2 linked regions of the Flammeovirga agarivorans genome follow. Each later gene encodes a partner of the first gene's protein in a complex. Links are inferred from orthologs where the notes say so. Each region holds a gene or a part of one and is shown in the gene's direction. Other genes may lie near its edges.

Region 1 (15,427 bases):
AGAGCTTTAGTTACAGTTGCATATTCAATCAATTCACTTGGGAAAACATCTAATCCCGTAGACCTGGTGCCACCGCTATACGTAGACCCAGCAGGAAGACGGCTACCATTGATCATCATCGAGTTCCATTCCATTGGAGTTCCTCTTACAATGGCCATTTGTCCTTCACCTCTATATCTAGTAATGGAAACACCAGGTACTCTTTGAAGAGCTTCAGCTGCATTTCTGTCTGGTAATTTTCCTACTTGGTCAGCAGCAATAACATTTCCTATCGTTAAGTTTTTTTGTTGTAAACCTAAAGCTCTTACTTGTGAAGGAAGGTATTGAGAAGTGATAATGACACTCTCTAGTTCTGTGGCATTTTCATCCAGATGTATCGTTCCCAATTCAATATTACTTTCCTCTGTAATCAAGGCCGATTTGGTTACTTTTGAATAGCCAATAAATGAGAATTCAAAAGTTTGTTCGCCAGTGGGGATATTGTCTAAAAAGAATTTTCCAGATTGATCAGTAATTGTTCCTGTATTCGTTCCAACAAGTTTTATACTTACTCCTGGGAGAGGTCCTGTAGCATCTAATACAGTACCATAAATTGCACCTTTCCCTTGTGCATGGAGTAAGGAGTTTAGTCCAAAAATCATCACAATTAGTGATAAATAGTAAACTAGATCTTTCGATTTCATTTGTTTTTTCGTTTAAGTGATACCCAAATTTGTGGGCCAACGAAAAAAAAATCGACAATATGGATTGTCTTCAAATTAAATATAAAAACCGATTGTCTTTTACCTTGTAAGTTGCTGGTATTTAACTTTTTAGTTAGTTATTGCTAAATTGTTAAGTAATAATTACCCCAATTTACTTTTATACATTAAGTGAGTTTTCTTTATGATTAGACTTAAATTGACTAGGTGTATTCCCTGTAGTTTTTTTGAAATAGGTATTAAAAGTAGCTTTGGTATTAAATCCACATTCGAAGGCTAAGTGTAATAATTTTCGACTCGGGTCTTCTTCAATTAATCGAATGGCTTCTTGTATTCTATATTCATTAATGAATTGATAAAAGTTTTTTTCTAGATGAATATTTAAAGCCTCTGAAAGATGATGTTTTGGGGTTTTACTTTGTTCGGCTAAATCGGATAATGATAGTTCATGATTTAGGTATAATCTATTTCGTTCCACATACTGTGTGATTCTTTTGACAATAGTTTCTGCTTGATCTTTTGATAAGCTAGATCTTTCGTATTTTTTAGAACCTTCAATGGTTTGCTCTTCTTTAATTATTATTTCTGGAGACGATTCTATCTTTTGATTTTTTTTCCAGAGACTTACAGATTCTTTTAACGATAACTCATAACGTAGATATTGAATTGCAATTAATAGGAAAGTGATGTATGTAAAAGTCCTTAAGTAGGGGATAGGTATTATTTTAAAAAAGGCAGTTGTTACAATCAAGATTAAAATAGCAGAAAGAGGAATCATCCATTTGACAAATGCATTTGGGTATTTTTTTAATTGAACTAACCATAAAAATATATACCCAAAATACCCTAAAATACTTGGAACCATCACCCATGAAATATATTGGAAGTAATAATCCAGATAGATGATCTCTTTGTATATAATAGACATCACACCTATATATAAGTAAATAGTAAAACCAATAAAAAGAGGAATGAAATGAAGTTTCGAAAGTCTTTTTTTATTATACAACATTTTAAGAAAATCGAGAATCAAAGGTCCATATGCAAAAGTGAAACATGTCGCGTAGTACTGAAACATATATTCATCCTTTAGAATTAAGAGGATGTAACTTTTTATGGAAAAGTGGATAGCTAAAAGGATCAACATAAGCATCATAGGTGATTTGTTGATTTTGAAGCTTCCTAAATCGAAAATTAGAAAAATTGATAATAGTGTCTGGAATAGACCAATAGCCAATAAAGTCTGCATGTTTTTTTATTTAGACTTGCAATCTACCTATGGAATGTAAATTCAGTTTTGCATTAACATTATCTATCGGTCAACTTTGTTGGATTACAAAAAAATGAAGTAAAAAAAATCCCCTTCTCATTACAAAAAGGGGATTCTTAATATTTAAAATCTTACAGACTTAGTCTTCGAAGATATTTACGTCATTCAAGTCAGCAAATGCTTGCTCTAAACGAGAAATCATTGACTCTTCAGAAACTCTTAACCACTTACGTGGGTCATAGTATTTCTTGTTTGGCTCATCAGCACCTTCTGGGTTACCGATTTGACCTTGTAAGTAGTCATGGTATTTAGCTTCGTAACCGCGGATACCATCCCAAGTAGCCCACTGAGTATCAGTATCGATGTTCATTTTGATTACACCGTAAGAGATACCTTCACGAATTTCTTCTAAAGAAGAACCAGAACCACCGTGGAATACGAATTTAACTGGCTTCTTAGATTCAGTACCGTGCTTCTCAACGATATATTTTTGAGAATCATCTAAGATAGATGGAGTTAACTTCACGTTACCTGGCTTATATACACCGTGAACGTTACCGAAAGCTGCAGCTACTAAGAATTTATGGTCGATAGCACCTAATTGCTCATATGCGTAATCAACTTCTGAAGGTTGAGTGTAAAGACGAGAAGGATCAACGTCAGAGTTGTCAACACCATCTTCCTCACCACCAGTGATACCTAATTCGATTTCAAGAGTTTGACCCATTTTAGCCATACGCTCGAAGTATTTTTTAGAGATTTCCATGTTCTCCTCGATTGGCTCCTCTGAAAGGTCAATCATGTGAGAAGAGAATAATGGCTTACCAGTTTCAGCGAAGAACTTCTCAGAAGCATCTAATAAACCGTCAACCCATGGTAATAATTTTTTTGCACAGTGGTCAGTGTTTAAGATAACACGAGCACCATATTGTTCAGCCAATTCGTGAACGTGCTTAGCACCAGCGATAGCACCTGCAATTGCTGCAGCTTGACCTTCACCTTTAATGCCTTTACCAGCGTAGAAAGAAGCACCGCCGTTTGAGAATTGAATAATTACTGGCGCTTTAAGTTTTGCAGCAGTTTCCATAACAGCATTAACTGAGTTAGTACCTACACAGTTTACAGCTGGAAGAGCAAAACCTTTTTCAAGTGCGTATTGATAAACTTTTTCTACGTCCTCACCAGTGATTACACCTGGCTTGATATCATTAATGTTGAAAGACATAATTATAATTTGAATAATTTGTGATAGTGTCACACGTACATCTCGTGCGATCATTAGCGTCACAAATATACAACTTCATATTCTATCATGGTAGTGCAATTTTGGTGACTTTAGTAATGTTAATAGGTGTACTTTTGTCAATTTTTAATTTAATTTTTCACCATTTCAATAAGGTTATTAAATATTTATAATTATTTAGCTTTTACATTCTCTCTTGAAAAACAATACCTTGAACACAGTTTTTTTGATAAAATTCCGTAAAATCTCAATAAATTATTATGCAAACATACCTTTAAACTTTTTATCTGAATTCTTAATGAATATCTTTACGATCCAATTACGCATAAGTTTTATGTGTATTAATGTATAATTTCGATACAAGTTTAGTTTTTCCTATGGCTTGGTTTAAAAGAAAGGAACAGGGGATCCAAACCCCAACTTCAGAAAAGAAAGATTCACCAGACGGTCTTTGGTATAAAACAAACCAAGGCAAGATCATACATATGCAGGAGTTACGTGAGAACGCTTACGTTTGTCCTGATGATGAATTCCATGTACGTATTGGTTCAAAAGAATATTTTGAGATTATTTTTGATGATAACAAGTTCACAGAGTTAGATGAAAATATGACTTCTGGTAATCCATTATCATTTAAAGATAGCAAGTCGTACGAAGATAGAATTGCTGCTTCTCAGAAGAAATCTGATTTAAAAGATGCTTGTAGAACAGTATATGGTAAGGTAAATGATGTCGACTTAGTAGTAAGTTGTATGGACTTTAGCTTTATTGGCGGTTCTATGGGTTCTGTAGTAGGTGAAAAAATCGCAAGAGGAATTGACTACGCATTAGAAAACAAGTTACCATTCATGATGATTTCAAAATCTGGTGGTGCTCGTATGATGGAAGCAGGTTTCTCATTAATGCAAATGGCAAAAACATCTGCTAAATTAGCTTTATTAGAAGAAGCAGGTTTACCATATATCTCTTTATTAACAGACCCTACAACTGGTGGTGTAACAGCTTCTTATGCGATGTTGGGTGATATTAATATTGCTGAACCTGGTGCTTTAATTGGTTTTGCAGGTCCTCGTGTAATTAGAGAAACTATTGGTAAAGATTTACCAAAAGGATTCCAATCTGCAGAGTTCTTACAAGAGCATGGTTTTGTTGATATGATTGTCAACAGAAGAGAACTGAAGAGAAAATTAACGACAATCTTGAAGATGCTTCAAAATTAATCGTTAAAACTATTTATATTGAAGTCCTTAGAATTGCATAATACATTCTAAGGACTTTTTTTTGTAAAAACCTTTTTGTTCATGACTATCTTATCAATTTTAAGATAGTAGTACGAGCAGATTTGCTCAATTATCATATATCCCCTAAGAAAATAAAATGCGTCAGGTTACCGGAAGAAGAAATATAGACTGGTTAACAGTATTTCTTTACATCATCATGGTTATTGTTGGATGGTTGAATATTTATGCAGCTGTTTATCAACCAGATGCCCCTACAAGTATTTTTTCATTGAGTCTAAACTCTGGAAAACAATTAATGTGGATAGGAGGTGCCTCTCTGATAGCTTTCGTGATTATGATGGTTGACTTTAAGCTTTTTAGCACTTTAGCCTATCCTATATTTATAGTCACATTATTGGCATTATTAGGTGTTTTAGTAATTGGTCACTCTGCCGGGGGTAATACATCTTGGTTTAAAATAGGCTTTATCCGTATCCAGCCATCAGAATTTGCGAAGTATGCACTGGCATTAGCTTTAGCAAAATACATTGATGATCCTACTGTTCGTTTAGATAAATGGCGTTATTTGATAATGGCTTTTATTATTATCCTTATCCCATTTTCACTAGTTATGTTACAGAAAGATACAGGATCAGCCATGGTATTTGCAGCATTTTTCTTCATGTTGTACAGAGAAGGGATGCCTGCATGGATTATGGTTTTAGGACTTTGGATGGTGTTTTTATTTGTCACAGCCTTAGTGTCTACCACTTTGGTGGCAGGTGGAATATTAGGAGGAATGGTAATTATTGCAGTCATCTATATTGTTTACAATAAGCGACCTAAATCCATGATATTTATTGTCGTCGGGATAGGAACTTTATCTTTCCTATTTACAGAAGGTATCGATTATATTCTCTACGACATCATGCGACCTCACCAAAGAAAAAGAATTGAAGTTTTGGTGAATCCTAATATTGATCCTTTGGGAGTAGGGTATCAAGTTACTCAATCGAAGATTGCCATTGGTTCTGGTGGTGTTGCTGGGAAAGGATTTCTAGAAGGGACTCAAACAAAATTCAACTTCGTTCCAGAACAATCCACTGACTTTATTTTCTGTACGATTGGAGAAGAACATGGATGGATAGGTAGTTTGGTAACTATTGGACTTTTTGCCGCGTTAATTATTCGCTTAATTATGTTGGCAGAACGGCAAAAATCTAGATTTGCCAGAGTATATGGGTATTGTGTCTCCTGTGTATTCTTCATACACTTTATGATTAATATGGGAATGACAATAGGAATTTTTCCTGTAATTGGTATCCCGTTACCGTTCTTTAGTTATGGTGGTTCATCACTTTGGGCATTTACAATGATGCTATTTACATTTATCAAATTGGATAGTCATAGAACACAAATGCTAGCAAGAAACTAGTTGTTAAATATAAAAAAAGAGGCTGTATTCTTATTGTAGAATACAGCCTCTTTTTTTGGAGTTAGGTTATTTTTCTAAAGCCTTCTCATGATATAAAAGAATACCAATATTGAATAAGAACATTAGATTGTAATCTTCTTCATTATAATGATTCACCGAAAAACTTACAGGACCGATTGGACTGGTATAAACGATAGAGCCAGCTAATGCATAATCCATTGTACTTGGTTTAAAGAAACTATTCTTTGTTGTATTCGGGAAAATAGTGCTGCTATTGGCGTACTTTACATCTGTAGTAAAGAAATGCCCCTCTAAAAACAAGTTCAGATTTGGAGTGAAAAAGCTCTTAATTAATTTGAGACCACCTGCAAAAAACCTTGGACCTCTAAATCCATGTGTAAATAAGGACCTAGAATCTAGTAACGGATAGTATGCAGGAGCATTAGCAAGAGAAGTCGTAGTAGTAATTGAAGCCTCATAATTTGACCAAAGTGCATGCCCACGAACACCTAAAGTAAACCATTTCATAGGGAAGTATTGTTCATACTGAGCTTGAATTGTATACCAATCTTGAGATGTTTTTCCTTGGTAAGGTTCATCTATATAGATATTAAAATCACTATCTCCCCAAATATATTTTCCAGAAACTTTAAAATGTCTACCCGTAGTTGCAAAAGTTTTTCTATTCAATGAATTGGCTTCCCAAGCTACACCGGTTGTCCAACCTTCTAGTTTTTGTGAACCAACTAAGTCAATTCCGACTTGACTGTTATTTGAATCGAGGTCAATTAATACGATTTGATCATAACTATCTTTGTTCCAGAAATAGCCACCAAAGCCAATTAGTTTTGTCTTTCTACTTGTGGGAAATGACATTTTTCCACCCGCATAATTGTCAGCCCTATAAATGGATAGGTTTTCTTGAGGTTGAAAAATAAGTTCTTTGGCATTTCCATAATTCCACCTGTTAAGCACATATTCAGCACCTAGTGAAAAGGGAAGTTCTCTTGCATAAAGAGATTCTACTTCTGCTTTTATTGAGCTGTAAAAAGTACCTGCCATTGCTGATACTCTTACGGTATTTAATGACTTAGTAAATACGTTAAATTGCCCGTTGAGGTAAAATTGTCCAATACTCCTTGATGCAATATTACCACCAACACCTAGTTTAAACTTTTTATTAGGGGTTACATCTATCAATAAACTTGGTGTATTGTCAATACTGTCATATAGAAACTGAGCATCAACATTAGAAAAGTAATTATTGGAAAGTAACATGCTATATCCATCATAAAGTTCATTGATAGACGATTGTTTACGTCTTTTAGGCTTTACAATGTTTCTTACAAAAACTCTTTGTCCAAAAGTTAGATTATCTCCTAACTCTACTCTTGTGATAATTTCTTCATCAGGGTCAAAAAGAGCATCAAAGTTACTGTCTTTAGGTTTTACTTTTGGTTGATTATGTCCGTAGAGATCAACTACAGAGTCTATCATTGTTCTTGCATAACGATCACCAATAGCTAGAAGTGAATCAACAGGAGTAAAATCAGCAGCAGAATAATCATCTACAGGTACTCCAAGAAATATATCTCTTTCAGGATCCAATTCTTTAGGGTATACATTGTTCATAACGATGTATTTGAGGATATTTCCCTTAATTAATTCTTCATCATTTTCAGGATATTTCGCAAGCATATCATGTGCTCCTAGGTTGACGGCAATAACCATGTCAGGGTTAAACTCCTCTTTCATGACATCAACAGGGATATTATTATATATACCACCGTCGTATAAATATTTTCCATCGATTTTAACTGGCCTAAAAACAAGAGGAACAGCCATCGAAGCTCTGACAGCTTTTTCTAATGGCCCATGATCAATTACAATAGCTTTTCTTTCAAATACATCTGCAGCTACAGCTCTAAAAGGAATATCTAAGTTGTCAAAGTCGTAATTTATTTCTTTGGATTTTTTATAGAGTCTTGCAGATAGATTATAGTTTAATAATCCATCTGGCACTATAGTCGGATTCCATGAGAAACCATAAATTGAGTCTAGTTCTATATTGAAATTGATCCATTCGGCACCTCTGGATTGTCTTCCAAAATAATATTGATCTTCAGTATTGACTTTACCGTTGACCCAGTCTTGAAATTCAGGGTCACTCAATATCGTGATCATCTCATCGGTAGTGTAACCTGCAGCATAAAATCCGCCAACAATAGCACCCATCGATGTACCTGTGATATAGTCGATAGGGATTCCATATTCTTCCAATACTTTTATGACAGTGATATGAGCAATACCTTTTGCTCCACCACCGCTTAGTACAAGTCCAACAGTTTTTCGGTTTTTAACTTCTTGTTTAAACTCTGAATGGTTATCGGTAATATTTTGTGCCCAACAGAAAAGAGATTGAAAACTAAAAATTAATATGAATAGTATTTGTAAAGTACGCATAATAAAAAAATCCTTGTTGATTTGAAATTACCAACAAGGATTCAGAAAAAATACTTTTTACATAAAAATATTAGATACCAAATGCAGATTTAATCTTATCTACATAGTCTAATTTTTCCCATGTAAAGAATTCTACTTCTTTATTTTCAAGTTTTGTTGTCGTTACTTTTTGACCATTGCTTTCTACAATATCTTTCACTTCAACTTCAACTTCTTTTTTATAAGGTTTTTGTCCCATGTGACCGTAAGCGGCTGTTGGAGCAAAAATAGGGTTTGTTAATCCTAAGCGATCAACAATAGCTTTAGGTCTCATATCGAAGATTTCTTCGATTTTCTTAGAGATTTCAGCATCAGTTAAATCCACTTTAGCAGTACCATAAGTCGTTACATTCAATGATACCGGGTGAGAAACACCAATTGCATAGGCAACTTGTACTAATGCTTCATCTGCGATACCTGCAGCTACTAAGTTTTTAGCGATATGTCTTGATGCATAAGCAGCAGATCTATCTACTTTCGAAGGATCTTTACCAGAAAAAGCACCACCACCGTGAGCACCTTTACCACCGTAAGTATCTACAATGATTTTACGACCAGTTAATCCAGCATCACCATGAGGACCACCAATAACAAACTTACCTGTTGGGTTGATGTGGAAAATTGTATTTGCATCAATCAACTCTGCAGGGATAACTGTAGGGATAACATGCTTCTTCACATCTTCAGCGATTTGTGCTAATGCTTCATCGTCTGAAACTCCAGGGAATTCATCGTGTTGCGTTGAAACAACAATAGTATGAACTCTCAAAGGAGTATTGTCTTCATTATATTCGATGGTAACTTGAGCCTTAGCGTCAGGTCTTAAGTAACCGATTAATTCTGGTTCATGCTTACGGATTTCAGCTAATCTTTTCACTAAGCCATGAGAGAAAGCCAAAGCCATTGGCATATAGTCTTCAGTTTCAGTTGTCGCATAACCGAACATCATACCTTGGTCACCGGCACCTTGTTCTTTGTCGACACCTTCTCCAACATTTACACCTTGAGCGATGTCTGGAGATTGACTATGTAGAGCTACTTGTACACCACAAGAGTGTGCTGCGAAGTAGTAATCTTCTTTGTTATATCCGATTTTATCAATTGTTTCCCTTACAACGTCAGGGATTTCAACGTATGCTTTTGTAGTAACTTCACCTGCGATTACAGCTAATCCAGTAGTTACCATAGTTTCACAAGCCACGCGAGAGGCAGGGTCTTGCTTTAACATAGCATCTAGAATCGCGTCTGAAATTTGATCAGCGATTTTATCAGGATGTCCTTCTGAAACGGACTCGGATGTGAATAAATACGTCATATTTTATATTCTGTTCTTAGAATCTACTTGAATTTAACATCCCATTGTGTGATGAAGTCTACATTATCACTATTTGGGATTTTGCCTTTATATATGAGTTCGGTTGAGCCTAAACGCTCTATTTCGTATGATTTAACTGTTTTAATTTCTCGGTTTAACATCCAGTGAAAACTATAATTTGCAGAGTCGATATGCTGAGTCATAATCGTATTGGCATCCGAAGATGATGGCATATGTTCTGTAATAAGCGTTTTCCAATCGACATTTCGTATCCATTCGGCCTTTCTTTTTTTCATTTTCAAAAAAGTGTCCTCATTTTTTTTGGCTCTGTCCAATTTTGATAGTGCACTATTTAAGGCATGGATGTCAACAAAGGCGAACCTAATTCCTAATTTCCAATGTGTAGTATCGATCACTGATCTACTATCATACACACCGGGAACGTTATCAAGTTCTTCTGCAATGAGCATCAAAGGTTTCTTAAATTGACTGGGTTGGAAAATGCTATTGCCCTCTGCATTTTTATAAGCAGACACAATATTTAGCAACTCTTTACTTTGTGAAAAATCAAACGTAAAAGAATAGTTTCCTTTTCCGTCTTCCATAATCTGAAGCTGCTCCTGTAATTCAAAGCAGCTAGTAAATACTGTTGATAAAATAATAATACAACAGTTGAGATAAATATTCCTAAAAGCCAATCAGTCTAAGATTAAATGTTAACCCAAGTACTTATCAATTTTAGACATTGTACTGATAGACAGTACTTAATGAAATTTTTCTGGAGATAAACTCATCTTTTCTCGAACACCTTCGAGTTGGGAGTTAGCACCTTGCTTTGAGGAGCGCAGGTTGCCAAGACTTCATTGGGCCCAATCCCTCTGCCTTTCTTGATAAGTAATGCGATGCAAATATAGATAATTGGTTTAAAGATCAATAGATTTCATGCTTTATTTTTTTTCAAATTTTATTAACACTGTAATCTAATATACTCACAAAGAGTGGAATAAATCGAATTTTTTTCAAAAAAAATAAAACTACAATTTTCTTCAGATTTGCTACAGATTTGAAATCTACTTTTGTGATATCATTTAAATTCGACTCAATTCATGTTCAGAAAAACTTCCACATTAATCGCATTTATAACTTTCATTATTGTTTCAGCAGCATATGCCAACGACCCAATTAAAAAAGGTATTATTCTAGGTAAGGTAAAAGAAGCAGGTAGTAATGTACCTGTAGAATATGCTACTGTAAGTATTTTTGATCAAGCATCACATACACTTATTGGAGGAACAGTAACGAACCTTGAAGGTATGTTTGTTGTGAAAAATATTCCTGAAGGAATGTTTACCGTTGAAATCTCTTTTATCGGTTTTCAGAAGAATATTATTGATGGTGTTGAAATAGGTAAACCCAATTATAAAGCAAACTTAGGAGAAGTGGAGTTGTCTACAGATGCAGAAGTTTTAGACGCTGTTGAAGTAGTAGGTACTCAAAATTCTGTGACTTATGATATCGATAAGAAAGTAGTTAATGTAGGAACTCAGTTTGCCGCAATGTCAGGAACAGCAGTAGATATCTTAGAAAATATTCCTTCAGTTACTGTAGATGGTGATGGTAATGTGAGTTTAAGAGGTAGTTCTGGATTTACTGTTTTAATTGATGGTAGACCTTCAGTATTAGATGCTTCTGAGGCATTACAACAAATTCCTGCTAGTACAATTGAAAATATAGAGTTGATTACAAACCCTTCTGCAAAGTATGATCCCGATGGTACTGCTGGTATTATCAACATCATTACAAAGAAAAATAAGTTAGAAGGTGTAAATGGTGTAGCCAACTTTAATGTGGGTAGGTATGGAAGAATTGGTGGAGACTTCTTACTAAACTTCAGAAAGAAGAAATGGAACTACTATATCGGAGCTAATTACAATAAGAGACCAGGTCCGGGTAGCTATAAATCTGAACGTAGAACTACTACAAATGATACCACTTCTTATGTGATTTCTGATGGAGAAAGAGAACGTACTTTTGAAGTAATGGGTATTCAAGCGGGTGCTGAATATTCTATTTCGGATAATGATTTCATTAAACTATCTGGTAGAGTTGGTGATTTTAAAATGTATGGTGGGATGGATGCGAATTTCTATGAATACCAACAAATTGGAGGAAGTGACCAACCGATCAACGAGACGGAATATATTTCTAGTGAATACTGGCAAAGAGGTGGTTTATACTACAGTGCAAACTTAGCTTATCAACATAAATTCAAAGATAAAAAAGGACATACTTTAGATGCTATGGTAGATTATGGCGGTAGAGATATGACCGAAAGCTCAATCAATGAGTTGTATCCAAAAGATGCAAGCGGAGTGATAGCAGAAAACCCAGCTTCAGGCCAGAGGTCTACAGAAATTGGCCCTGGAGGAAGATTAAGAGCTAAAATAGATTATACGTTGCCTATCGGAAAAACAGACAAGTTTGAAGCAGGATGGCAAACAAGATGGAACAAATCACAAGATATTAACGAGGTATATAATTATGATGTGTCGACTGGTGACTATGTCTTTGCACCAGACTATAGCTTTACTACCAACTACACGCAAACAATCCACTCACTTTACGGTATGTATGCCGGTAAGGTAGGTAACTTTGGTTATCAGGGTGGATTGCGAGCGGAGTATACAGGCCGAAACATCAACCTTGAAGGAACTGAAGAGGACTATCCTGTAGATCAGTGGAATGTTTTCCCAACGATTCACCTATCTTATGGATTACCAAAAGAAGACCAATTGATGTTGAGTTACTCTCGAAGAATTGAAAGACCAAGAGGATATTACTTAGAGCCTTTCGTTACTTGGCAAGATGCCTTTAACGTACGTAGAGGTAACCCAGCTTTATTACCGGAAAACATTGATTCATTTGATTTTGGTTATTTAAAAGGATTAGGAGAAAAAGCTACTTTATCTTTTGATGCTTACTATAGAATGACACAAAACAAAATTGAAAGAGTTCAGAGTGTTTGGTCTGAAGGTGTTATTTTACATACTTATGAGAACGTAGGAACTGATTACGCTTTAGGTTTTGAACTTTCATTAAACTATAATCCTGTAAAATGGTGGACCATTGATTTAATGGGCAACTTATATGATTACAGAGTAGAAGGTGAATTGGAGGGACAGAGTTTTGATCGCCAAAGCTTAAACTGGAGTAGCCGTTTTAACAACACATTCAGATTGACAAAACAAACTCAATTGCAAATCAATAGTAGATATACTGGACCTACTGTAACTGCTCAAGGAGAAAATGAAGGGTACTATATGATGACTGCTGCTTTAAAGCACAATATGATGAAAAAGAAGTTGACCATTACAGCTTCAATGAACGATGTATTGGGGACAGCAGTAAGAAAAAGTACTTCAGAGGGTGTCGGTTTTAATAATTATACTGAAGATTTTAGATATGCTCAGTATTTTACTATGACATTCACTTATAGATTGAATAACTTTAAGCCATCGAGAAGAGGACCTTCAGGTGGTGGAGGTGGAATGGATGACTTCTAGAGACATCCTCTCCTGAATAAAAATATGCATTGAGTAGCCATAGCTTGCAAAAAGTAATATGGCTACTCTTTATTGATATTAGTGATTATGAAACTGTTATTGATCGAAGACAATCATTTATTAGCTGAAGATATATTAGCCAATCTAAAAGATCAGAGTATCGGTGTAGAACATGTCTCTACTTTAACTGATGCTAGAGAAAAAATAGGTGTTTACGCCTATGATATCTTAGTGGTCGACTTAGGCTTACCTGACGGTAATGGTTTGGATGTAGTCAGGTTAATAAAAGAAGTGGATGCCAATGCAGGAGTATTAATCGTTACGGCAAGGGATAGTGTAGACGATAAAGTAACAGGTCTTGAATTAGGTGCTGATGATTACATCACAAAGCCCTTCCACATGGCCGAATTGATTGCAAGGGTTCGTTCATTATTCAGACGAAAAAAGTTAAAAGGAAGTAATGTTATTGAGGTAAATGAACTAAAAGTGGATATCTCTTTATCAACAGTTTCTATCAATGATCAAATCATAGAAATGACAAAAAAAGAATATGATTTATTATTGTACTTCCTTTATAACAGAGAGAAGATGCTGACAAAAGAAAATATAGCAGAACATCTCTGGGGAGATCATATTGATCAAGCCGATAGTTTTGATTTTATTTATACTCATATTAAGAACTTAAGGAAAAAGTTACAGAAGGGAGGAGCCAAAGATTATATCAAATCAGTCTATGGCATGGGGTATAAATTTTCTACTAGCAAATAAATCTATGCAAAGTAAAAGAACTTTTAATTTACTATCACGAATCACCTTCTTTTACCTCATTTTCACTTTTGTGGTATTTTATTTTAATGCTAAACTACTGACAAAAGAAGCGGATGAATTTATCGATTCAGACTTAAATAGAAGATTTGGTTGGATTGAAGGAAGAGTGGAACATCACCTGAAAAAAGGTAGATCTATAGATTCACTTATCGGAGGAAGTGTATCCAATATTCAGGAGATTTCATCTCATTGTAAAAAGACGGATTATCCAATTACGGAAGATATCACTATTTATCATCCTGAAATTGAACGTAATTTAATTCATAGACGTAAAGTGGTCTTGGTTGAAGCTAATGGAAAATTTTATCGAGTATCTATGGATAAGGAAGTTCAAAATTACTATTACTTCCGAGATGATATTTTCGAATACCTTATCCCTTCTTTTATTGTACTCGTCATATTAATTGTAGCTTTTAATGTACTTCTACAAGGGTATTTCTTAAGACCTTTCAGAAGGATATTAGAAGCAATGCAAAACTTTAAAGTGGGAGGTTCAAAAGAAGTGGAGAAAGTATCTACAACAACCAAAGAGTTTGTAGATATGCAAGACTTGTTCACAAATATGATCGAAAGAATCGATGCGGATTATAACCACTTGAAAGAATATACAGAGGATGTAGCACATGAGATACAAACTCCTTTGGCAATAATTCGTAATAAATCAGAGTCACTTTTATTTTCTGAAAAGCTTGAAGAGGAAGATGCAAAGATGATCAAAACGATTTATGATGAAGCGAACCACCTGTCAAAATTAGGTACTACTCTGAACTTGATTACTAAAATTGAGAATGGTGAATTTACAGATATCAAGACACTGTATACCATTGAAGAAATTAGGAATCAGGTGGAGGCTGTAGAGGAATTAGCTCAGTTGAAATCGTTATCTATTGAGATGAAATTAGATGAAGAACATGCTTTAAATATAGATCCTTATCTGTTTGATATTATTCTTAAAAATTTATTGAAAAATGCCATCAGATATGGTACAGCTGAAGGACCAATAAAGATTGAAACAACTTCAACAGAGTTTCGCATAAGTAATTATGGAGCTCCTTTGAATATATCAAAAGACCAACTTTTTAAACGATTTGTAAAAGGGTCGGAAAGTGCTCAGTCTTTGGGCTTAGGTTTGGCTTTAGTGGCTAAGATATGCTCTGTTAGTGGACTGAAAATTTCGTACGGATACGAAAGAAAGCAGCATGTATTTCTATTAAAAAAGTAGATATTACAATTATTTAAAATGATTACCTTATCTTTAGGAGTTAAAGATTAAAACCATAAAGATTTTACATACCAATTCGAATTATCCAACTTTCATTAAAAGCGTTGCTTCGGTAACGCTTTTTTATT
Region 2 (15,508 bases), 490 kb from region 1 along the record:
GAGTTAAACTTTGAAGAGATGTATTATCTTTAGTTCGAAGGTTGAATGTCTTTGATGAACCTGTTGAAGGCAATTCTTTTATAGGAAAGTATCTAGAGTTCACTACTTTATATTTCATACTTTCTGGTATTTCCATTGAGAAAGTACTCATTAAAACTGGAATTTCTCGTTGAACTTCCCAATTATCAATATGGCTTAAAAACTCTGAGTTTTTATTGTAAAATAACTCGATAACACAGCCTTCTCTTAAACGAGGAAAGGTAACTTTATAAAAACCTTTAGTTTTAGAATGTCTTAAAATTCGAACATCACTTTGATCAATTTTTTTCTTGACTACTTTACCTTTTTCCAGATAATAAATAGCTCCTTTTATAGAGTTGATTACTTCATCAGTGCCTTTATACTTATAATACGGTAACTTGATATTCCCTAAATAGAATGCCTCTTTATTAAAAACTTTGATCCTCAAATGACGTTTGGTTCTGATGATCCATGAATTATTTTCAATATCAAAAGTTAGCCACCCCATATCACCAATAACTAATGCATTGGCAGTAGAATCTTTGTCATAGCTCTTTAACGCTAATAACTCTTTTGAGACCTTTCCATATGTCAGCTTTTTAGGTACTTTCTGACCATAAGATTGTTGAGTAAAAATGATAGCAATTGCGATAATAAGACAGAATACACTGTTTTTCATAGTAAGTTTAAATAGTAATAATAGAATTGTAAAAAATTAATTGAGAACTTTAATTATCCAAACTCTGCTCATTTTTCTCTACTTTACTAATCCAGAATTTCTGATGATCATTTGACAACACTTTCTTCCAAAATAGATAATATTGAGAGTATAATTCAGCAGGGTAGATTCCTTTATTCATTGTCAAAATACGAAGTACTTTGATCTGTTGTTCATTTACTTTTTCAAAAGATAATCGGTACTTACCAAAGTCTTTATCAATAAATATATCTGCAGGCATCTCTTTTAGTTCAACACCTTCAGTCAAATTAAAATATAGAGTATCAGAGTCTGTATAAGGGTATTTAATCTCAAATGGCTGAGTTCTTGATCTATACCTTTTAGGTAAACTATACTCATCTGCATAAGGATAAATAGGATACATTCCTCCCTCTTCAAAGGTCTTCGCATATTCATTCACTTGAAGTAGAAAATCAACATCCACAGAAGGTGATGGGTATTGTTTATTAAGTTCAATATTTAAATGAATAAGCTCAGAAGTCATCAAACCATACCTTTTCAGAAATGTTTCTCTTCTTTCTTTTTCTGTCAGTTTAACCCAATAGCTAAATCGATCATACTGATAACCTTTTGCTTTTGCGACAGTTTCTAATGATGCCGAAGATAAGTTTGTACCTGATACATTAATCTTAGTAGATCTTTCAAAAGAATTATCATCAGATAAATAATTAGTAGTATTTACTAGGTGTGATTGTCCCTTATCTATTAATAACGCCTTTCTATTTCCAGTAAAATCTCCCAAATAGCCAAAAGGTGCTGACTGACTTGTACATTCAAGCCATACTGTATCTTGGTCTATCTCAGGTAAACATAAAATAACATGATTGAACTGAGAGCTAATAAAAGACTCTTTAATAGAATAATTACTGTCTCCCGCCTTTACCAACGCATAGTGACTTTTTACTCCAACAGCTTTCATCAAAGAATGTGTATAAAAAGATAGTGCTTTACAATCTCCATAACTCTTCTCATCAACCAATGATGCTTTCATAGGTTGGAAGCCTCCAATACCTAATTGAATACTTACATATCGAACTTTATCCTGAACATACTGATACACAATTTGAGCTTTCTCAAGGTTTGTTGAGGCTTTTGATGTTAAAGCTCTTATTTCTGAAATCGTTGATGCTGGTAAATCATCAGACTCTTCGTTTAAACCTACTATCCATTCTCCAAAAGACGACCAACTGTCTAATTCACCTTTTGTATTTTCATAAGTAAAGGTTCTTGGTGCAATTTTTACTCTTGGGAAGTTTGAGATTAGGCTAGGAGCCAACTTCTCTCGCCCTTTTATAGATGATACATTTTCAATTTTCCATTCATGGACAGTTCTTCCATTTACCAAAGACACGTTATGTTTGTTCACATGTTGCGAATCTATTTGTAAAGGAAAATTCTGGGGTGTATGTACTTCAAAAGTGGATTGGAGCACTGATAAGTTTTCACCTGCCATTGGGCTCCAAGAAGGATAAATAAATAATCCATCGAATTCTTGCTCATAGGAAAACTCAACGATAGTAGGAAAAGTAGTAATCTCAGGATCTACATATTTTATTCGATCATCTTCAAAAACAGAAAAGTTACTCACATAGCTAACATCTTTTATTTCAGATGACTTAAACTTTCGAGCTTTTTTTTCTCCAGGTCCTAAAATCTTAACTTCAAATTCCTTTATTGGAGTTAAAGGGTCGTAAGAAGTTCCCATTACACTATACTTTTTTCCTGATTTATTTAAAATCATCACTTTCATGGTTTGCTGAAATACAGCATGACCATCATCGATGATATTAAACACCTGTCGATCTTCTAAAATTATAGCATCAGCATTTTTTTTAAGTTCCTCAGTAATTTTCCCCTGACCATTTGCACTAATTGAAAATATGATCAAAGGAACAATTAAAAATATTTTTCTTATCATTCTACTTCTCTTTTAGAAATCATAATAGGATTAGTTTCGAACTGATAAATTTTATCGAAGAACGATTTCAGTATTCCATATTCTGTAGGTAGAAATACTTGTTTCTGAATTTTCAGATCGAAAATGACAATAATTTTATCTCCAGATTGTTGAACGCTATAACGTAATTTACCCGCATTCTCTGGTAGCTTCATGATGATGGGTTTTGGCACTTCACTTACAACATATCCCTTAGGAAGTTGAGTTTCTATCATAAACTTTCTAGCAATAGGAAAAGGGAATTCAATAGGATATTTTCTAGCTTCTTGAGTAAAGGGATTTTTACTTTTTTCTATCATTTGCATAGGATTATAAAACAACTTATCCCCTACTTTTTCCACAACACTTTCGAATGTCACCTTAAAGTTTTCTTTACCGAAATCGTTTATTTTATCTTTATTTTCATTTGAATATTCATCTATCAAAACATTACTATGTTTCTCCTCAATTTTTGTAAGGTACTCTTCCTCCTCTGGCTCCTTGACTAACTTTTTTCTCCAACGATAAGCTCCGTATCCTTTATAAGTATATATTATCTCTGCATTTGCTGAGAAATCATCACCAATTACAATACTGCTTCTAACAGATTCATAATCTGTATTACTTGGTTTGATATTGATGAACTCACCATTAACATGAGAGTTATCACTCATCACAACACCTTGATAACTGAGTGCTCTTTTGGGTAACATTCCAAAAGAAAGTAGTTTATCCGTAGCGTCTAAAAGTATAATCTTGTCATTAATATTCACACAAGCCAATACATAGTTTAATTGCGTCATTTTTGGGCTACTCCTAACAATCTTCCCATAATTACGAGTACTGGTAAATAGAGGTACTGCTGCAACATCCAGCTCTTGCAAAGCAGCAACAAGCATTAAATTAATATCAGCGGAACTACCTTTCTTCTCGAGAAAAGGTTTTTTCAAACCATCCTTTGAATAAATCGTTGCTTTACCATCCCACATCATACGGTTTTTTACTAATTCAAAAGCTAAAAATGCTCTTTGCATTGGATCTTCAGTCTCTGACTTAATTGCTTCCAACTGAGCTTTCATGTAAGAAGTTCTTCCTAATTGTCCTCCTACACTAACGGAAGTTCTCAGTTCATTCATTACTTTCTTCCAAGAAGATGAATGAAATTCTCGATCATAGTTCGAGCTTAGCAACTCAAACTCTAAACGACCTAAATAGTCATGAGGAGAAGTCATAAATGGCTCTTCTTTAAATGCCGGAACATATTCTGCTCTCCATTTCCTCACTGTAATATCTTCATCGAAAGTGTGCAACTCAGGTCTGCCTCCATCTGGTGGAGTAATTCTTAAATTAAATGTTTTTTGATTTCTTCCAGACTGCAACTCTGGGATGGTGTAATATCTTGAATTAGTTACCTGATATTTAAAATATTCAGGAATTTCCATATTGTAGCTACTGAACAAAACAGGTATTTCTCTTTGTACATCCCAATCATTAATGTTATATGTAAACTCAGATTGATGAACATAAGTATATTCAAATACACAACCTTCCTTTAAATTCGGAAATGTAATTTTATAAACTCCATGGTTTTTATCTATTTCTTCTTTGATAACATCATCTCCAGAAATCTTTTCTTTAACGATTTTTCCATTCTCTAATGAGTATATAGAACCTTTTATATTTGTCACTTTTTCTTCAGAGTTTTTCGCCATATAATAAGGAATTGATATATCTCCTTGATCATAACCTTCCTTATTGAAAACTTTAATTCTTGTGTGGCGTTTAAAATATGTCACCCATTTCCCATCTTTAACATCGAAATATAGTCGGCCAACATCACCAATAACAAAGGCGTTGGCAGTAGAGTCTTTTTCATAGGTTTTGAGTTTCAACATCTCTTCAGAAACCTTACCGTATGACATTTTCTTTGGAACTTCTTGGGCAATGAGACTGACACATGAAATCAAGATCACATAGTATGATCTAATTAGTTTTGTTATCATAGTTAATTAGTTTGCTTTGGTGAATAAAAAATTTGAAGAGTTTACTTTTGTTAGTAAATGTAAATTTTATATTCGCAAAATCATAAAAAACAATTGAATTAAACATCAAAATGAAGAAAACAGTGATTATTGGAGCTACTCCAAATCCTTCTAGATATGCTTTCTTTGCAGCACAGCGATTAACAGAACATGGTCATGAAATCATACCATTAGGAATAAAAAAAGGTGAAGTAGGCAATGGTGTAAAAATTATTAATGAAAAGCCACACATTGATAACGTAGATACTGTAACTATGTATGTAGGACCAGGACATCAGGAAAACTGGATGGATTACATTATTTCATTACAGCCGAAAAGAATCATATTCAATCCTGGTACAGAAAATGAAGTTTTTTATGAGAAGCTTCGCCAAGAAAATATCTTCTTCGAGGAAGCTTGTACTTTAGTAATGTTATCTGCAAAAACCTATTAGTGAATGCTGAAGATTGCGTATCACCCTTGCTATGGACATCCCGTTAGGAAAGATCATCGATTCCCGATGGATAAATATCCTCTTCTTATTGAACAACTAAAATATGAAGGTACAATAGAAGAAGATAATATTTTTGCTCCAGTGGAAGTAGAAGAAAAACATATATTAAAGGTACATACTCCGGAATACTGGCATAAGCTTAAACATCAAGAAATAAGTTATAAAGAAGAAAGACGTATTGGTCTTCCTATGTCTCCAGCATTAATTAAAAGGGAATTAATTATTACACAAGGGACAATAGACTGTACTGAATATGCTTTAAAATATGGTGTTGCGATGAATATTGCTGGAGGTACACATCATGCTTATTCAGAACATGGGGAAGGGTTTTGCCTACTTAATGACTTTGCAGTTGCCGCTCAATATTTAATCGACTATAAAGGGTTTGAACGCATCTTAATTCTCGATCTTGATGTACATCAAGGCAATGGTACTGCAGAAATTTTTCAAGACAACAATAAGGTATTTACTTTCAGCATGCATGGCGCAAACAATTACCCTATGCATAAAGAAACATCAGATCTAGATATCCCATTAGAAGATCAAACAGATGACACTACTTACTTAAAAATACTCAGACAAAAAATAGAAGAACTATTTTCTAACATTCAACCACAGTTTGTTTTTTTCCTTTCAGGTGTAGACATTTTAAAAACTGACAAATTGGGAAAACTAGGGATGAGTATGCAAGGTTGTAAGGACAGAGATCAAATGGTCTTTGAAAAGTGTTTTACAGAGAAAGTTCCTGTCGCAGTAAGTATGGGGGGAGGGTATTCTCCACAACTAAACTTAATCATAGAAGCTCATGCAAATACCTTCCGAATTGCAAATAATATCTATTTTTAATGGTGTAAATAAGGAACTTATTATGATAATAATTTAGAAAGTTACATTATTGCGTTTCAAAATGAGAAAGTATTCATTTTGGGGGTAAATATTAGTTGGAAAATATTTATTCAAGACTAATAAAATAAGTACTCAGGTTTACATTTATTTTCATCCAAGGTTAACAAATTATTAATTTAACTACTCAACCAAGGGAGATTCGATTGTAATTGAGTTAATTTGTGAGTTCAAAATTCAAGTGAATTTGAGTTCGTAGTATTTACGTTAGATATGGAATTTGGTATTTTTGAGTTTTTACAACTTATTGGATCGCTAGGGCTTTTCATCTACGGGATGAAAATCATGAGTGAAGGTATCCAAAACGTTGCAGGAGATAAAATGAGAAGCATTCTTTCTGCAATGACCTCAAACAGAGTTGCCGGTGTATTTACTGGTTTTCTTATCACTACAATCATTCAATCCTCTTCAGCTACTACTGTAATGGTAGTAAGTTTTGTTAATGCTGGATTATTAAGCTTAACTCAATCTATAGGGGTGATTATGGGGGCCAATGTAGGTACTACAGTTACCGCTTGGATTATCTCGATCTTAGGCTTCAAAGTAAAGATGGCAAAGCTAGCAATGCCAATTATTGCTGTCGCTTTCCCAATGATGTTTGCTAATTCGAAGAAAACAAAAGATTGGGGTAACACATTAGTAGGATTCGCTTTATTATTTATTGGTCTTCAAGAGTTAAAGAACTCTGTTCCAGAATTAAGTCACGAACAACTTTCTTTCTTAGAATCATTTGGTGCTTTAGGTGTATTTGCTCCTGCTGCATTTGTAGTAGTGGGTACTTTAATTACGATTATCGTACAATCATCATCAGCAGCCATGGCATTAACGCTTGTACTATGTAACCAAGGGGTCATTCCTTTTGATGTTGCTGCAGCAATGGTTTTAGGTGAAAATATTGGTACTACAATTACGGCAAACCTTGCTGCTATTGTTGGTAATACTAATGCAAAACGATCGGCAAGAGCTCACTTAATCTTTAACGTTACAGGTGTATTCTGGATGTTACTGATTTATCCTTTCTTTTTGAAGTTAATCGTATATATAGCTACAAATTACTTTGGAACAGGTGATCCAATGACAGATCCTGAAGCAGTTCCAGTAGCTCTTTCAATCTTCCATACCACATTCAACATTCTGAATACATTTATCATGGTATTCTTTGTACATCAGATTCGTGATATCGTAATCAAGATGGTACCAGAGAAAGAAGATGAAGATGAGTATTCTTTAGAATTTATTTCTGATGGACGACCAATCGCAAATGAAGCTGGTGTTGAGCAAGCTAAAAATGAGATTAAGCGTTTTGGTAAGATTGCAGCAAAACAAACAAATACATGTAGAGCGATGCTTTCTACAAGTAGTGAAAATAAAAAAGATAGAAAGAAGTATACTTCTAAGTTGCGTAAATTCGAGGAAAACTCTGATAGAATGCACCACGAGGTAACGATCTTCTTATCTAAAATCTCAAAAGATCAATCACTTTCTTCTTCTCAAATTACTGAGGTGAACAACTTACTAAGAGCTGCTCACGAAATTGAAAGAATTGGTGATATCTATAAAGGGATGACATTTACTATCGAGAAGCGTTATGACGAAAAAATTTGGTTATCTCAAGAGCAAGCCAAAGATTTAGATGACTTCCTTAATATTGTTGATGAAGCATTCGAAGTAATGATGAAAAACCTCGACAGCAAAAATGTAGATCTTGATAGTGCTATTAGTGCTGAGAAAAAGGTAAATGCTAAACGTAAAGAATTGCGTAGAGAACATCTACAACGTTCTAATGAGTTACAAAATGCAGATACAACAGCAGGTCAGATGTTAGCATACAACGACCTTCTAGCTTCAATGGAGAGAATCGGTGATCACATCTTGAACATCTCTGAAGCATTAGCAGGTGTAGCATAATAAAATATATAATACACTAGGAATAAGCCACTTCTATTACAAGAAGTGGCTTTTTTCGTATGATTTAACGATTAAAATATTCCTTTCCGAACTTTATTGTGTATGTTTGCGATCTGAATATTAAATATTTAGTAAACACATTTGTCTACTAAATTCAATTTAACCATTTATATTTCGCAGCAATGGACCAAAATACACTGCTAGATTTCGAGAAACCTATCGCAGAACTCGAAGCGAAACTTGAAGACATGAGAAGCCTTGCATCTCAAAATAACGTAGATGTAAGTACAGCAATAAACGAACTTGAAAGTAAAATTACTCAGTTAAAACAGAGTACTTTTGAAAACCTAACACGTTGGCAAAGAGTACAACTTTCTCGTCATGCTGATCGCCCTTATACACTAGACTACATTTACCAAATTACAGACGACTTCGTTGAATTGCATGGTGACCGTGCTTTCGGTGATGATAAAGCTATGGTTGGTGGTCTTGGTACTATCGCAGGCAAAACTTTTATGCTAATCGGTCAACAGAAAGGACGTAACACGAAGCAACGCCAAATGCGTAACTTCGGTATGGCGAACCCTGAAGGTTACAGAAAAGCACTTCGCTTGATGCAACTTGCAGAGAAATTCCAAAAGCCAATCGTTACTTTCATTGACACTCCAGGTGCATTCCCTGGTATTGAAGCAGAAGAAAGAGGACAAGCGGAAGCTATTGCTCGTAACTTGAAAGAAATGTTCAAGCTTACAGTACCTGTTATCTGTATCGTTATTGGTGAAGGAGCTTCTGGTGGTGCTTTAGGTATCGCTATCGGTGACTCTGTAATGATGTTAGAGAACACTTGGTATTCTGTAATTTCTCCAGAATCTTGTTCTTCGATCCTTTGGAGAAGCTGGGATTACAAAGAGCAAGCTGCAGAAGCATTAAAGCTTACAGCTAAGGATATGGAATCTTTCGGTCTTATCGACAAGATTATTCCTGAACCTCTAGGTGGTGCTCACACTAACCCTCAAGAAATGTTTGATATCATGAAGAAAACAATCCTTGAAGAGGTTGCTGAATTAGAAAAATTAGATACACTTACTTTAAAGAACAACCGTATTGAGAAATTCTCAAAAATGGGTGTTTTCAATGAGTAATTGATCTCTAAACATATAAAAGCGGTAATCCAATCATTTGGCTTACCGCTTTTTTTATATCTTAAGAAACAATTGTACCCCTACTTCTTGAATAGTATTTCCATTACTACTATTCCAAGTACTTCCCACTGATTGTAGATCATTAAATACAGTATAAGCCCACCTTGCTTGAATGGAATTACCTCTTCCGAATTTATACTTCATCAATATGTACGACTTCCATCCTATGCCATAATACGGAGGGAATGAATAAGAATACCGTAAATTTTTCTCATAAGCATATAATCTTGTTTCATAACTTGGAGAATAAAACATGGCAATTCTGGTAAAAACATTCCATTTCATTGGGTTATTATAACCTACATCTTGTAAAAACATATAGCCAGTTTTCCACTGACCTAATTGATATTGTGTAACAAGCCCTCTAACAGACCAATTCAGAAATTTTGTTACGGCTAACGAGTATTTCAAACTGTATTTTACCCAATGTTCTTGAGTATACTGTTTTACTCGTGATGAATCATTTGCATAGAACCTCCCTTTCTCTTTATAACTACATACAAAATGAATCTGCTGTCCTTTTTTTAAAACATAACTAGTGTTCAATTTCCATTCATTTCCTTCTCTACCACCATTATTTAGATAAGTTGAAGAAGGAAACTTAAATACATCAAAGAAAAAAGTCATGTTTAATTTCTTATTAGGATTCACCTTAAACCCCATATAAAAACCTTGTTCATTTGAAACTTGGCTACCTTCGGAAACACTATTCGAATATGGTGCTTGATAAGCTACATCATAATCGCGATAAAGTACCGACCAATCGACCCCTTTAAGTAAACCAATAAACAATGAAGTACTAATAGCGTAATTGTTATTTAGATCATTTGCTACTTCAGAAATAAAGTAAAGATTTTTCCAACGATAACTCATGTCTAAACTCATATTACGAATACTCTGAATATTTGCACTTAGTCTTATATCGTGATTTAGACCTTCTCTTGGGGTTGAATAATTTACTTGCATAAAATTAAGGTGAGTAGAAAACGTATCATTTTTCCACCCTAACCTACCTCCAATTAGCGTTTCTGATAAATTATTTTTCCTGCCAATAAGTGTTGAGTCATACAGAACTAAACTATTATTAATCGTAAAATCTTTATCTTTAAAGTTTACATTTAATCGTTTTGATGATAAGAATAGGTCTGTGCTTAGGTTTTTGGTAATTTTTATACTTGTTGCCATCCCTCTCATAAACCCAGCATTACTCATAGAAGCATACTCTCTAATTCCATCTTGTCCTCGAATAACGCTTAAAATAGGATCACTTCCTTTCCCTAAAAAATATCCACCACCAAACACCAATCCCTGACCACTAATCATTTGATAATCTCCCAAACAGATCTTAGAAAAGATACCTTTATTATACAATGAAATATGTCCTGATGCATGACTAACCCCATAGCTCCTTTGCTTATGATTCCAAAACCAAATTTCCCCTTCATTATGATCCAAATTGAGAGCAAAACTGTAATCATTCCGTTTTTTCCATTTAAACCGGAGCTGTGATGATAGTGGAACTCCTTGATAATAGTTTTCTGTAAATCCTTTAGAAAGCGGGTACTTCACTGTTGTATTAAGCATCAAATAATGTTGATCTGGAGACATCCACCTTTGCTTAACACTCATATTACTTTCATCTATTTTAGCTACATAAATAGCTTTTTTCACTCGCTCTTTCGTTTGAATACTCCAATTAAGACGATCGATTTCATCAACCAATACGAATTTTCCAAACTTCTTTCTATAGTTACTGAGAACTTCAACTTCATCATAAGTCAAAGCCAAAATTACTTGAGCATCACAAAGTGATAGTTTATTTATATTTTTAGGATGATGAAAAAGTTCTAGCCAATAATCTATTTCTCTTTGACTCATGAGCTCAAGTTGTTCATCACTAAATACTTTAGACAATAGTTGTTCATCTTCTATCATTTGGGCTATACAGATGTTCACTAATAAAAGAAAGAGAATCGTTAAGTTAGTTTTCATTCTACTTGTGATGTAAGTGGTAAGCTAAGGAGAATTGATGAGACCAATCCAAAACATCATCGGTAATAAATGCATAATCGAAACTCCAATGAGATAATTTGACACCTGTACCTATGGTTAAATCCAGAGGAAATAGTTGAATACCTCCCCTTAAAGACACTATTGATGATAATTGATAATCCAAACCTGTTTTAAACATTAAATCATAAAACTTCTGCTGTTCAACTGCTGCAATTATTTTTAAAGTGGAATGCGGGATCCATTGTCCTCCGAGAATAAAAAGGGAATTTAAATCTGCTCCAAAGACCCCTTCCTTATAGACTGATTGACTTATATTTTTCATACTCAGACCTAGCGAAAACTTTTCTGTTAAATCTGCCAATACGCTAATATTTACTCCATAAGTATATAAAGACGATATAGATTGTCCCCCTAGCTGATAACCTATAACACCACCACCGAATGAGATAATTCCTATTTTATGGGCAATTCCAAAATGTAATTCATGTTCAGACAAATTAGTATTACCATGTCGAACAAGTCCAAATGATGTTGAAAAATTTAAAAAAGGAATTACAGTTGCAAGAGCAAATGATGAAATATCCTGAAACTGGAATTGATGAGTTAAACCAACGCCAAACTCTTTTACATTTACAGAGGAGGAGGCATCATTCACAGCAGACCATACATTATTTGAAAACAACGGTATATTTCCTCTTCCTAACAGAGCTGCACCGGAGGTCATTGTCGTTTTAGACGGTTGTGGGATTTGAGCGTTAGCAATAATAGTAAACACCAAACATAGAAGAATGGTTAGTTTTTTAGTTTTCATAATTAGCTAATGAGATGAATCGTTAATAAAAAATTTTAGTTCGCTGATTCTAAGTTACTGATTTTTAATATTTTTAAGTGTAATAGATGAAAATTTATACTAAAATCTTACAATCTTGCTAAAATGAATTGCATTTTAACGCCTCATGATTGAACTTAGATAACTCAATTCATCAACATGCTCAGTAATTTGAAGCATATCAAGAAAGCCTAAATTATTCTCGATGAGAAAAAAGATCAACAATATATTTTTTTGGTTTCTACTATTAATCAGCTTTTCGGTACATGCCAATTATATATTAGTACCTATGGATAAAACCCAAACCAATCATTTAAAAGCATATGGTATTACGTATTGGGTTTTACAAAAAGATGTGGAAGCAGAATGGCTACTAAACTTCAGAGGAGGAAGTTTCCTTTTCAAATATGCACAGGATTTCGAAAACGAAATGATTGTTAGAGGGGTAAGCTATGAAGTAATTTCAGATGCTCAAACCGTACAAATAAAAAGAGAGATTGAACACCCTGAAGCGAATATGGATATTATGCGTTTGGATGTTCCACCAAAAATTGCGGTATATTCTCCTCCATCGAAAATGCCTTGGGATGATGCGGTTACATTGGTTTTAACCTATGCTGAAATCCCCTACGATGTCGTTTTTGATGATGAAGTAATTGCGGATCTATTACCAAAATATGATTGGTTACACCTACATCATGAAGATTTTACCGGACAATATGGTAAGTTCTTTAGAGCATATGGTAGACAAAAGTGGTATATCGATAACCAAAAGAAATTTGAAGCTTCAGCTCATAAACATGGTTTTGAAAAAGTTTCTCAATTAAAATTAGCTGTAGCTAAAAAAATTAGAGATTTCACAGCTGGTGGTGGATTCCTTTTTGCTATGTGTTCTGCCACAGATACCTATGACATCTCACTTTCTGCTGAAGGGGTAGATATTTGTGATTTTATGTATGATGGTGATCCTCCAGATCCCCATGCACAATCAAAATTAGACTTTAGTAAAACATTTGCTTTTAAAGACTTCCGTCTATATATGGATCCATACAAATACGAATATTCAAATATTGATAATCAGTATTATGAAAGAGGGTTAACGGAGGCCAACGACTTCTTTAAGCTTTTCTCGTTTTCAGCTAAATGGGATCCTATTCCAACAATGTTAACACAAAATCATGAACAAAACATCAAAGGCTTTATGGGCCAAACTACTGCCTTTAAAAAACAATTAGTTAAGTCGGATGTGATTGTGATGGGTGAAACAGCAGAAGCCAATGAAGTAAGGTATATTCATGGTACTTATGGTAAAGGAACGTGGACATTTTACGGTGGACATGATCCAGAAGATTATCAGCACTTAGTTGGTGAAGAACCTACCGACTTAAACCTTCACCCTAATTCTCCTGGGTACCGACTCATCCTTAATAATATCCTATTCCCTGCCGCTAAGAAAAAGAAGCAAAAAACCTGATGCTAAATCTATTTTCACTTTTTTCTATTACTGAATGGAATATCATTTATTTTCTTCTTGCCTTACCACAGTTGGTATTTTGGGGTATTATCGCTCCAATCCGACTTTGGAAAAAGGAAAATAATGTTGAATTTTCATCATTTCCTGTCAGTGTAATAATTGCTGCAAAAAATGAAGAAAACAACTTACCCCTCCTGTTAGATAAACTTTTACAACAAGAGTATTCAGATTTTGAAATTGTGATTGTCAACGACCGTTCTACAGATTGTACGGAGAACATCATCAAGCAATATCAACATCATCATAAAAATATTGTTGCTGTAAACATAAAAGAGATTGAGGATGGAATAAGTCCAAAAAAGAATGCTATTACTAAGGGAATAGAAAAGGCAAAACATAAACACCTACTCTTTATCGATGCAGATTGTATTCCTGTATCCAACCAATGGATTCAACGTCTATCTTCTACATTAGCTCATAAAGAGCTTGTTTTAGGTGTAGGAATGTACAAATGCGACAATCATTCTTGGGTCCAACAATTTACCCTATTTGAGACTATTCTGACCGCAATTGGATATGTTTCTTTTTCAAATATTGGGGTAAATTACATGGGTGTTGGAAGAAATATGGGATATTGTAAAGATTTATTCATTCGAAACAATGGTTTCGAAAAACATAAATCTGTGATGAGTGGTGACGATGACCTCTTTATCAATCAAGTGGCTAACTCCCATAATACTCAAGCAATTACCTATCCTGACAGTATCACAATGAGTACTCCTCCTAAAGATTGGAAGAGCTGGTTTAGACAAAAAAATAGACATGCAGGTGCTGGATACCATTATAATTTTTCAAATAAATTAATTTTAGGTACACTTAGCACTTCTCACATAGCAGTATATTTTATATATTTACTATTAGTACCACAAAGTATGGCAAATTTATTGTTCATACCTATGCTGCTAATTATACGTATTTTGCTCGTCACTTTATGCTTTTGCAAATTCTGCTCGGTCACTAAAACCAAGTACAAGTGGTGGCAAATAACTATTATGGACTTAATGCTTATTGCATATCAAATAATTATAGGAGTATCCTCAGTGATCTCAAAGCGAAACACATGGATTTAGACAGACAGTTTTCCCAAAAAGCGCTAGAAGATTTTAAATTAATAGACGAAGCGATTGCTGGTAATGAACAAGCTTATGCAAAGCTAATGAGTCGTTACCGTAAATCGGTATACCATACGATCTTGAAAATGGTTAGAAATGTGGATGACGCAGAAGATCTAACCATTGAAGCCTTCGCTAAAGCATTTAAAAATCTATCAAAGTTTAAAAAAGACTATACTTTTAGTACGTGGCTCTTCAGAATTGGCTCTAATAACGCTATTGATTTTATCCGTAAAAAGAAATTAGAAACATATTCTATTGATGCTGAAGTAACCAATAAAGATGGTGATACCATGAGTATGAATATTCAAGACTCAGGGTTGACTCCACATGAAGAAGCAATCAAAAAACAAAAGATTCAGATTGTACATGAATTTGTGAGTCTTTTACCTCCAAAATATCAGAGACTTGTAAAACTGAGATATTTTGAAGAAAAATCTTACGATGAGATTGCTGCTGAATTGGATGCTCCACTAGGTACCATCAAAGCACAGCTACACAGAGCAAGAGAGTTACTGTATGACTTAGCAAAGAATAGTAAAAACGTTCTTTAATTAAGTAAAGAAATTCAGATATAAGCTCAGCATCAATCTAGTCAAATAGATTGATGCTGTTTTGTATATAACAAACTGTGTTATTATTGTATAAATCAGTTACATTAATAACATATTTAAATTAGATTATTTAGTTTTACAGCTATAATCTAATTCTAGAGTTAAACACTCAAGCGATTATTTTCAAACAAACCAACACAATCAAGCACTAATTATGAAAT

The links.
Region 2: the proteins of accD (region 1) and HGP29_RS00845 are in contact, whole or in part, in a solved structure (PDB 8UXZ), measured with the Escherichia coli proteins. The link is inferred for Flammeovirga agarivorans from one-to-one orthologs.

What each region holds. Positions count from the first base shown.
Region 1 is NZ_JABAIL010000001.1:668,243-683,669, forward strand. Bases 2,725-5,512 are described here. They hold accD (acetyl-CoA carboxylase, carboxyltransferase subunit beta), read left to right. Parts: upstream 2,725-3,591; coding sequence 3,592-4,434; downstream 4,435-5,512. Other genes in these bases: fbaA (class II fructose-bisphosphate aldolase), read right to left, coding at 2,725-3,196; rodA (rod shape-determining protein RodA), read left to right, coding at 4,592-5,512. Outside these bases: HGP29_RS02790 (TonB-dependent receptor), read right to left, coding at 1-683; HGP29_RS02795 (helix-turn-helix domain-containing protein), read right to left, coding at 862-1,950; more of fbaA, read right to left, coding at 2,111-2,724; more of rodA, read left to right, coding at 5,513-5,869; HGP29_RS02815 (patatin-like phospholipase family protein), read right to left, coding at 5,936-8,332; metK (methionine adenosyltransferase), read right to left, coding at 8,403-9,686; HGP29_RS02825 (hypothetical protein), read right to left, coding at 9,710-10,291; HGP29_RS02830 (TonB-dependent receptor domain-containing protein), read left to right, coding at 10,793-13,249; HGP29_RS02835 (response regulator transcription factor), read left to right, coding at 13,337-14,017; HGP29_RS02840 (sensor histidine kinase), read left to right, coding at 14,022-15,299.
Region 2 is NZ_JABAIL010000001.1:178,784-194,291, reverse strand. Bases 7,337-10,205 are described here. They hold HGP29_RS00845 (acetyl-CoA carboxylase carboxyltransferase subunit alpha), read left to right. Parts: upstream 7,337-8,225; coding sequence 8,226-9,185; downstream 9,186-10,205. Other genes in these bases: HGP29_RS00840 (hypothetical protein), read right to left, coding at 9,240-10,205; HGP29_RS00850 (Na/Pi cotransporter family protein), read left to right, coding at 7,337-8,043. In the rest of the region: HGP29_RS00875 (hypothetical protein), read right to left, coding at 1-700; HGP29_RS00870 (DUF3857 domain-containing protein), read right to left, coding at 750-2,678; HGP29_RS00865 (DUF3858 domain-containing protein), read right to left, coding at 2,675-4,699; HGP29_RS00860 (CoA-binding protein), read left to right, coding at 4,810-5,172; HGP29_RS00855 (histone deacetylase family protein), read left to right, coding at 5,176-6,078; more of HGP29_RS00850, read left to right, coding at 6,349-7,336; more of HGP29_RS00840, read right to left, coding at 10,206-11,237; HGP29_RS00835 (PorV/PorQ family protein), read right to left, coding at 11,239-11,982; HGP29_RS00830 (asparagine synthetase B), read left to right, coding at 12,293-13,561; HGP29_RS00825 (glycosyltransferase), read left to right, coding at 13,561-14,691; HGP29_RS00820 (sigma-70 family RNA polymerase sigma factor), read left to right, coding at 14,682-15,287; HGP29_RS00815 (aspartate-semialdehyde dehydrogenase), read left to right, coding at 15,502-15,508. UniProt on the Escherichia coli protein: Component of the acetyl coenzyme A carboxylase (ACC) complex. First, biotin carboxylase catalyzes the carboxylation of biotin on its carrier protein (BCCP) and then the CO(2) group is transferred by the carboxyltransferase to acetyl-CoA to form malonyl-CoA.